3 regions of the Pseudomonas sp. AC463 genome follow, and region 3 is predicted to be linked to each of the others. Evidence: predicted binding sites of a transcription regulator. Region 3 holds the regulator's gene; each other region holds the start of a gene.
What was found. The regulator FliA, encoded in region 3, starts transcription of late flagellar genes. The targets are predictions, from matches to a motif close to CTAAAGTTTNNNNNNNNNNNGCCGNTAA.

Region 1: the regulator FliA is predicted to act here: its motif matches at 1,342-1,369, upstream of AC0IYH_RS01390 (methyl-accepting chemotaxis protein).
Region 2: the regulator FliA is predicted to act here: its motif matches at 1,609-1,636, upstream of AC0IYH_RS09735 (methyl-accepting chemotaxis protein).

What each region holds. Positions count from the first base shown of each region.
Region 1 is NZ_CEEDDZ010000001.1:290,143-293,420, forward strand. It holds one part of gene AC0IYH_RS01380 (IS5 family transposase) at 1-339, shown strand, start outside; gene AC0IYH_RS01385 (RNA polymerase sigma factor) at 343-948, opposite strand; gene AC0IYH_RS01390 (methyl-accepting chemotaxis protein) at 1,413-3,032, shown strand.
Region 2 is NZ_CEEDDZ010000006.1:221,365-224,642, forward strand. It holds gene AC0IYH_RS09725 (NorM family multidrug efflux MATE transporter) at 1-486, opposite strand, end outside; gene AC0IYH_RS09730 (LysR substrate-binding domain-containing protein) at 638-1,558, shown strand; gene AC0IYH_RS09735 (methyl-accepting chemotaxis protein) at 1,736-3,278, shown strand, end outside.
Region 3 is NZ_CEEDDZ010000031.1:47,422-50,699, reverse strand. It holds gene flhF (flagellar biosynthesis protein FlhF) at 1-676, shown strand, start outside; gene fleN (flagellar synthesis regulator FleN) at 783-1,616, shown strand; gene fliA (RNA polymerase sigma factor FliA) at 1,613-2,353, shown strand; gene AC0IYH_RS27570 (chemotaxis response regulator CheY) at 2,525-2,899, shown strand; gene AC0IYH_RS27565 (protein phosphatase CheZ) at 2,918-3,278, shown strand, end outside.

The DNA.
Region 1 (3,278 bases), on a different contig from region 3:
CTGCCAGGCAGCAAGGGTCGTCCGCGTAAGCGTTGCCGATGTGTACTGGCGGACAAGGGCTATGACAGCCAGATACTGCGTCAGTACTGTGACCGCTACGGCATGCAGCCGATCATTCCCTTGCGCAAGATGCATCGCAAGCCTCGACCAGGCCTGCCTCGACTGTTCGACAGGCCACAATATAAAAAGCGCAACGTGATCGAACGGCTGTTCAGTTGGCTCAAAGAAAAACGTCGGCTCTGTACGCGATACGAAAAACTGGCGAGCAGCTTCAAAGCCATGGTTACACTGGCCTGTATCGAGAAATGCTTGCGGGCTGACTTTTCAGACAAACCCTAATGCTCACATATCAAGAGCGGACTGGTACTTCGCTATTGCAGAAAAAACCTTTAAACGAGCTCGGTGCAATAGCACTCTTACGTTAGTCAGCGATATCCCAAGAAGCGTAGAAATTTCGTTTAGATCCAACCCAGAGCGCTCCCTCAATATCAATACGCTTCTCTGCAATTCCGGTAGAGTCTCGAGAGCAATGTTGATGCGAGCATATAGCTCGGATTCGCTCAGAAGTGCTTCAGGGCTATCTTCATGCGATATCACGGAAGGAGTGTAGGAATAATCACCTACGACTAAAACGCCTCCTCCCTCAATCCACGAGGTACATGGAATACAATTCGACTCACTTCGCCGAGCTTTATATCGGCACTTCGCCGTATTGGACGTGACGGCCATCATCCAGGTTCTTAAGCTAGATCGTCTCTGAAATTTGCCTATGCCTTTCACAATCGCAAGCCATGCCTCTTGCACTACGTCATCTGCATGGTGCCGCCCCACGATTCCATAAGCTATGGCCTTCATGGCTCCCTGATGCGTGCACACCAAATCACGATATGCGTCTTGTTCTCCGCGCAATAGGCGGTCCAAAAAATGAGCGTCATCCTTGGCGTTCATGGCAGTACCTAACTGTGGTCGTATCATGATCGTAGCTGTCCTTGGCAGAGATGACGGTTCGGATCATGAAATGCCTAACCACTCATCGCACTGCATCGCTTGATAATCTCGGATACTCATCGCACTCGAGCCCTCAAGAGCACATACGGATCAACCCATTCACTAGATGCACAGCGAAGATAATTAAATGTGGAAGGAGTGAAGCGCCGCTACTTTTCAAGACGCATGCGGCTGGCAGCTGCTGGCCGATCTCTGCCTAAGTCCACCGTCAGCTTTGGGTCGTGTAGCGACGGTATCCCTCCCGCCGCCAGCATAGGTAGAAACCGGCCAAAAGCAGCTGCTCATAGGTGTCTAGGAAACTAGGGACCATTCACTTCACCTTTCGACGACTTGCTTCAAGTTTTCAGCTTTGGGTCGATAGCCTTTTGAGCATCTCAACAATCATTGGAAAGCAGGAACGTCGTATGCGCGTCAGAAACCTCAATTTAGCTCCACGAGCTGCCCTGTTTTTCGCTTCAATCATAGTTCTTGTTTTTGTACTCGGCGTATTCGCAGTCCTGCAAATGGGCAAGCTTAGGGATGCCGAAAAAGACGTTGAGCTCAATTGGATGGCCAGTATCCGACAAACGGCTTTGATGGACAAAGCGACACTTCGCCTGAGGCTCGAAACCCAGCGAGCCATTGCCGATCCTCAGTCCATTCAAAAGAACATTGAAAGCTTCGCCGGCTATCGCAAGGCTTTCACCGATGCGGTGGCAAACTATGATCCTCTGATAGCGAGTGATAAAGAGCGCTCGTTTTACACACCGGTAAAAAACAGCGCCGATGCATATTCCAAACAACTAGATATTCTCGAACCTTTGATGAGGCAAGGTGAGATCGCCACAGCGGTCAATCTGGTGAGTACAGGCATTCGCCCGCTCACGAATACAATGGAGCAGCAAATTAAAGACTTGACCAACTTTAACAACGAAGGCGCAGCGCAGGCAGGGCAAACCGCGACCGATCTCTATAGCCATGGTTTTTGGCTTGTTATCGGACTTATAACGGGCGTGGTCATTTTGACGGCAGGATTGGCTTTTGTGCTCACGAAAAGTATTACCTCTCCGATTAACGATGCCCTGTCTGTGGCAGAGCGTATCGCGGCTAGTGATCTCTCCAAGGAGATATTGGTCAGTGGTACTGATGAGGCTGGGAGACTGTTGAAAGCTCTGGCGCAGATGCAGGCAAACCTGCGTGCCACAATTATGCAGATATCCGATTCTTCCACCCAGTTGGCCTCAGCTTCGGAGGAGATGACAGTGGTTACTGAAGAGTCAAGCCGGGGCCTTGTTTCCCAGAACGATGAAGTCAATCAGGCTGCAACAGCGGTCACAGAAATGAGTGCGGCAGTTGATGAGGTCGCTCGCAACGCGGAGTCAGCTTCCGAAGAGTCAAAGCGTACCCAGGGTTACACTGAGGTAGGTTTGGCGCGGGTGGCTCAGACGTTAAAGTCAATTCAAAAGCTGAACGGTAACGTCGAAAACACAAGCCAACAGATTCAAGGGTTGTCAGATCGTGCCCAAAGCATCACTAAAGTTGTCGAGGTGATTCGGGCAATTGCAGAGCAAACCAACCTGTTGGCGTTAAACGCCGCTATCGAGGCCGCGCGAGCTGGCGAGCAAGGTCGTGGATTTGCAGTGGTCGCTGATGAAGTAAGGGCATTAGCCCACCGCACCCAAGTGTCGACTCAGGAAATTGAGCAGATGATTGCTGCTATTCAGAGTGATTCTGACCTAGCCGTGAAGGCGATGAATACAAGCAGAGACCTGGCCACCGAATCTCTTGGTGTTGCCCAAGAGGCCAGTACCTCACTGGATCAAATATCAACGGGCATTATTCAAATTAACGAACGCAACCTAATGATCGCGACAGCCTCTGAAGAGCAATCTCACGTCGCTAGGGAAGTTGATCGAAACCTGGTCAGCATTCGTGAACTTGCAACACAGAGTGCTGCTGGAGCCGCCCAAACAGCGAGTGCGTGTGGTGAGATGTCAAAGCTAGCGGTGAACCTGAATCAGTTAGTTAACCGATTTGTTGTGTGACAAAGGCTTTTTGGGGGCGCTGATGGCTAGCTTCAGACTAGCCACTCAATGACCGGTTGAGTAGCCTAATTGATGCAATCGTCGCAACACCAGGCAGTTCCTATAAACCGAACTTCCGCTTTTGGCCGACTACTGCACTTTGTAACGGGCAGCCATCGGCCAATAGCAGTCATTGCGTACGAGCTGAATCGGACGCTGCGTATGCCTGAAGTGATGGGGTTTCGAATCTTCTCCTTCACCGCCAAA
Region 2 (3,278 bases), on a different contig from region 3:
CACCGGCGTGGCTTTGCCGATAGCGCTGGTGAACCCCCGCAGCGCCATGAAACTCAGGTAACCGGGCAGGGCGAACGGCAGCATCGTCAGGAATTGCCCGGCCGAGTGCACGTTGGTTTCGGTCTGGCCGAACATCAGCAGCACCGGCTTGAGGTTCCACAGCAGCAGGGCTGCCGCCAAAGCCATCAACCAGGCCAGCCACAGCCCGGCCTGGGTCAGGCGGGTGGCGCCTTCGATATCGCCGGCGCCGTGACGGATGGCCACCAAGGTGCCCACGGCGGCAATCACGCCGATGCAAAAGATCGACACAAATGAATAACTCGCCGCGCCCAGGCCACCGCCGGCCAGGGCCTCGGGGCTCAGGCGGGCCATCATCAGCGTGTCGGTCAGCACCATCAGCATGTGCGCCAACTGTGAGGCAATCAACGGCCCCGACAGCCGCAGAATGGCCCAGAGTTCGGTACGTGCCGGATGCTGCATGATCATCACACTCGAAAAGTCAGAGGGTTGGAAGAGGGTTGATTCTCGGCGCTCTGCGCCCATTGCACAAAGGGATAAAAGCGATCGTTCGCATGATTAAAACTCATGCCTGGTTGATTCTGGTAGGGTTTCGAAATTGCGCTGTCGGAGCTTTCCCATGTCCCGTCGTCTTCCTCCGCTGTATGCCCTGCGTGCTTTTGAAGCCGCTTCGCGGCATAACTCGTTCACCCGCGCGGCCGATGAGTTGTCGATTACCCAGAGTGCGGTGAGCCGGCATATCCGCACCCTCGAAGAGCATTTCGCCTGCCGCCTGTTCCAGCGCAGCGGGCGTAACCTGCAACTCACCGAGGCTGCGCGCCTGCTGTTGCCCGGCGTGCGCGAAGGCTTCGCCGCGTTGGAGCGGGCCTGCCATACCCTGAACGCCGAGGATGACATCCTGCGCATGAAGGCGCCGTCGACCCTGACCATGCGCTGGCTGTTGGCGCGGCTGAGTCGTTTCCGCGCATTGCAGCCGGGCAATGAGGTGCAACTGACCAGCGCCTGGATGAACGTGGATGAAGTGGACTTCAATCAGGAGCCGTTCGACTGCGCCGTGCTGCTGAGCTACGGGCATTTTCCGGCGGACTGGGAGGCCAGCTATCTGTTCCCCGAATTGCTGATCCCGGTCGGCGCCCCAAACCTGCTGGACGATGGGCCGTGGGACGCCGAGCGCCTGGCCACCGCCGAGTTGCTGCACCCGACGCCCGACCGGCGCGACTGGCGCAATTGGCTGGAGCGCATGGGGCTCTCATCCCAGGTGTCGCTCAAGGGCGGGCAGGTGTTCGATACCCTCGAACTGGGCATGATCGCGGCCGCGCGGGGGTATGGCGTGTCCATGGGCGATTTGCTGATGGTGGCCGAAGACGTCGCCCAAGGGCGGCTGAGCCTGCCGTGGCCGACGGCGGTGGCCAGTCGGGAAAACTATTACCTGGTGTGGCCAAAAACCCGTCCCGGTGGTGAGCGCTTGCGGCGCCTGGCGGATTTTCTCCAGAGCGAAGTGCAGGCCATGGTTTTACCGGCGGTAGAGCGCCTCGACTGAGTGTTTGCAGGCCGTTCATGCAATCGTTTGCGTGATACCCGTACGTTTCGCTCAAGTATTGCGCGCGCCCGCCGAAGTAGGTGTGTTGGAACCATCGTGCACCAACGCTACCCACCAGATAATTTGCCGAGCAGCGCTATGAGATCAGGATGATCCTGGCCTCGGCCAGGAGCCCTCATGTCTCAACCTCGCGCCCGGATTGCCTCCCAGTTAGGCCTCGCATTAGCTGTGATTCTGGCTGTCGCCATCAGCGGCAGTACCGTTTTCGCCTTGCGTTCCCTCGACTCCGCCAACCTCGATACCCGCGAGGAGCACCTGGCCAGCGAAGCGCGTTTGCTCGCCGACCAACTCAATACGTTCCACAGCACGTTGCGCGAGAGTACGCAGCGCCTGACTGGATTGTTTGAAAAGCGCTTCAGCGCCGGTTTGAGTGTGCAGGCTGATCAACTGGTCACCGTGGCCGGGGTGCAGACACCGAGCCTGCTGCTGGGCAGCGAAGTGCTCAACAATAACTTCACCGAAGTCGATGAGTTCAAGCAGATGTCCGGCGGCGTAGCCACGGTGTTCGTGCGCAACGGTGAAGACTTCATCCGGGTCAGCACCTCCCTGACCAAACAGGACGGCAGCCGCGCCATTGGCACTGTGCTTGATCGCCAGGGCCCGGCTTATCAGCGTGTGCTCAGCGGCCAGGCGTATATCGGCCGCGCGGTGTTGTTCGATCGCTCCTACATGACCCAGTACTCCCCCGTACGGGACAGCAGCGGCAAGGTGATCGCCGTGCTGTTTATCGGTTTCGACTACACCGACGCGCAGGCCGCCCAGTTTGAAAACCTCAAACGCTTCCGCATCGGCCAGACCGGTTCGTTGGCGTTGCTGGATGAGCAGAAGCGTTGGCTGGTGCCGCCGGCCGGTGTGCAGGCGTTGGATCAGTCGGTTGCCGTGATGCTGGACCTGGCCAAGAACCCAGGCAAAGGTCGCTTCTGGAGCGACAAAAACGAAGACTTCTACAGCGTTTCGGTGCCGTTCGACGGTGGCCCTTGGGCTGTGGTCGCGAGCATGCCGAAGGCTGAAATCCGCGCGGTTACCTGGGCGGTGGGTATTCGCCTGGTGATTGGCAGCGTGCTGGCCATGCTGCTGGCGGTGGGCGCCACCGTCTGGCTGCTGCGCAGCAAACTGCAGCCTTTGAGTGATCTGGTGCGTCAAGCCGAGGCCTTGGGTGCCGGTGATTTGAGCGCGCGCCTCAATGTGTCCAGTCATGACGAAATCGGCCAGTTGGCGCGCAGCTTCAACCAGATGGGCGAAGCGCTGTCGACCATGGTGTCGCATATCCGCAAGGCGGCCGAAGAGGTCAACAGCCGTGCCCAGGCGCTGTCCGGGCTGTCTGGTGGTGCCTATGAAGGCATGGAGCAGCAGTCCGGCGAGATCACCAGCATGGCCGGCGCGGTGGAGGAGTTCAGCGCCACCTCGCTGAACATCGCCGACAACATGGGCAGCACCGAGCGTCTGGCCCAGGAAAACGCGCAGCAGACCCGCATTGGCCGCACCTCGATGCAAGAGGCGTCGTCGTCGCTGGAACATATCGCGGCCGCGCTGAACAGCACCGCTACGGTGATCAACACCCTGGGCCAGCGCTCCCAGGAAATCGGCGGCATCGTCGGTGTGATCACCTCCATCGCCGAACAGACCAACCTGCTTGCGCTTAACGCCGCCATCGAAGCCG
Region 3 (3,278 bases):
GCTGGAAGAGGGCGGTGTGATCGCCATGGTCGGCCCTGCCGGCATGGGCAAGACCACCACCCTGGCCAAGCTGGCGGCGCGGTATGTGCTCAAGTACGGCGCGCACAACATTGCGCTGGTGAGCATGGACAGCTACCGCATCGGCGCCCAGGAGCAGCTCAAGACCCTGGGCCGCATCCTGAATGTGTCGGTGACCCACGTAGACCCGGGCCAGTCCCTGGCCAACGCCCTCGACCCGCTGCTGCGCAAACGCGTAGTGCTGATCGACACCGCCGGCCTGCAAGCCAGTGATCCGGCGTTGCGCATGCAGCTCGAAAGCCTGGCCGGACGTGGGATCAAATCGAAAAATTACCTGGTGCTTGCAACCACCAGCCAGAAACAGGTTCTTACCGCTGCGTACCACAGTTACAAACGCTGCGGCCTGGCCGGTTGCATCCTCACCAAGCTCGATGAAACCGCGAGCCTGGGCGAGGTGCTGAGCCTGGCCATCAGTCATGAATTGCCGGTCGCCTACCTGACCGACGGCCCGCGGATCCCGGATGATCTGCATCTGCCGCGCCGTCATCAGTTGGTCAGCCGTGCAGTCAGCGTGCAAATGCAAGAAGAGCCTAGCGAGGAAGCGATGGCCGATATGTTCGCCGACCTCTACCACAACCCGGCAAAGCGGGTGGGTTGAGGGCAGGATGAACACCGTGAAATGTATCTACATCGATGGTCTGCAAGCGATTCACGCGGCCAAGCCATGTAGCCTGCGTCTAAGCAAGACAAGGTAAAGAAATAAAATGGGCAGCATGCATCCCGTACAGGTGATCGCGGTGACCGGCGGCAAAGGTGGCGTCGGGAAAACTAACGTGTCAGTGAATTTGTCCCTGGCCCTGGCAGAGCTTGGCCGTCGCGTCATGCTGCTGGATGCTGACCTGGGGCTGGCGAACGTCGACGTTCTGCTGGGACTGACGCCCAAACATACCCTCGCCGATGTGATCGAGGGCCGCTGTGAGCTGCGCGACGTGCTGCTGCAGGGCCCCGGTGGCATCCGCATCGTGCCGGCCGCTTCCGGCACCCAGAGCATGGTGCATCTGAGCCCGGCGCAGCATGCCGGCCTGATCCAGGCGTTCAGCGATATCGGCGACAACCTCGACGTGCTGGTGATCGACACCGCCGCCGGGATCGGCGAGTCCGTGGTCAGCTTCGTGCGCGCTGCGCAGGAAGTGTTGCTGGTGGTGTGCGACGAACCCACCTCGATCACCGACGCCTACGCCCTGATCAAACTGCTCAACCGTGACTACGGCATGAACCGCTTCCGCGTGCTGGCCAATATGGCCCAGAGCCCGCAGGAAGGTCGCAACCTGTTCGCCAAGTTGACCAAGGTCACGGATCGCTTTCTCGATGTCGCCTTACAATACGTCGGCGCAGTGCCCTACGACGAGTGTGTGCGCAAGGCTGTGCAAAAGCAGCGTGCAGTCTACGAAGCGTTCCCTCGTTCCAAGTGCGCTCTGGCGTTCAAGGCTATTGCCCAGAAGGTCGATACCTGGCCGTTGCCCGCCAACCCGCGGGGGCATCTGGAGTTTTTCGTCGAGCGATTGGTGCATCAGACGAGCGCAGGACCCGTGCTATGACAGCGACTGGCTACAACGCGTACAAGAAGTCTGCCCGTGACAGCCAAGGCGAATTGATCGAGCGCTACGCGCCCCTGGTCAAGCGCATCGCCTATCACTTGCTGGCACGCCTGCCCGCCAGCGTCCAGGTCGAAGACCTGATCCAGGCGGGCATGATCGGCCTGCTCGAAGTGTCGACCAAGTACGACGCGAGCAAGGGTGCGAGTTTCGAGACGTATGCGGGTATCCGCATCCGTGGCGCGATGCTCGATGAAGTGCGTAAAGGTGACTGGGCGCCGCGTTCGGTACACCGCAATACGCGCATGGTCAGTGACGCAATTCGCGCAATTGAAGCAAAAACCGGTCGCGACGCTAAAGATCACGAAGTTGCGGCCGAACTCCAATTGAGTCTCGACGATTACTACGGGATTTTGAACGATACCTTGGGCAGCCGCCTGTTCAGTTTCGACGACCTGTTGCAGGACGGCGAACACGAAGGGCTGCACGAGGACGGCGCGAGCGCTCATATGGAGCCATCGCGCGACCTGGAAGATGAACGTTTCCAGGGCGCCTTGGCCGACGCGATTGCCAATTTGCCGGAGCGTGAGCGGCTGGTGTTGGCGCTGTACTACGACGAAGAGCTGAACCTCAAGGAAATCGGTGAGGTCCTGGGGGTCAGCGAATCGCGGGTCAGCCAGTTGCATAGCCAGTGCGCAGCCCGCTTGCGGGGGCGTTTGGGAGAGTGGCGAGCGCGCTGACAGGCAGTGTTGGGGAGCACTGCAAAGCGAGGCCGCGAGGGTGATAGACCTTCGCGGCTTCAATCCGTGGTGCTCCCGGCAGTCCTTTTTGTGTAATGCCTGTTGATTGAAATGGCGCGTCCAGGTGCTGGGCGCGTTTAAGACTGCTTGGAGGTCGAATTGGACAAGAACATGAAAATCCTCATCGTTGATGACTTCTCAACGATGCGGCGGATCATAAAAAACCTGTTGCGTGACCTTGGGTTCACTAACACGGTCGAGGCGGATGACGGCATTACGGCGATTCCGATCCTCAACAGCGGGAGCATCGACTTTCTGGTAACAGACTGGAACATGCCGGGCATGACCGGTATCGACCTGCTGCGCCACGTGCGCGCTGACGAAAAGCTGCGCAGCCTGCCTGTGCTGATGGTGACCGCCGAAGCCAAGCGTGAGCAGATCATCGAAGCCGCCCAAGCTGGGGTTAACGGCTACGTGGTCAAGCCATTCACTGCATTGGCCTTGAAAGAGAAGATCGAAAAAATCTTCGAACGCATCCACGGCTAATGCCATCGCGGGGGAGCTATGGAGCATAAAGAATCATCACAGGGAGACTTCGAGTCGACCCTGAAAAAGCATGCTCACCAGTTGGTCGAAAGCCTTGAAAAAGGCCAGTTCGGCGACGCGGTGCAGTTGATCCATGAGCTCAACCAGACCCGTGACCGCGGCCTGTATCAGGAAGTGGGCAAGCTCACACGCGAGCTGCACAGTGCGATCGTCAATTTCCAGATTGATCCGCATATGCCCCAGGCCGAGGAAATCTCGCAGATCACTGATGCCACCGAACGCCTGTCCTATGTGGTCAGGCTGACTGAGGCGGCGGCCAACCGCACTATGGACCTGGTGGAAAACGCCACGCCCCTGGTCAATGGCATGGCCACTGAAG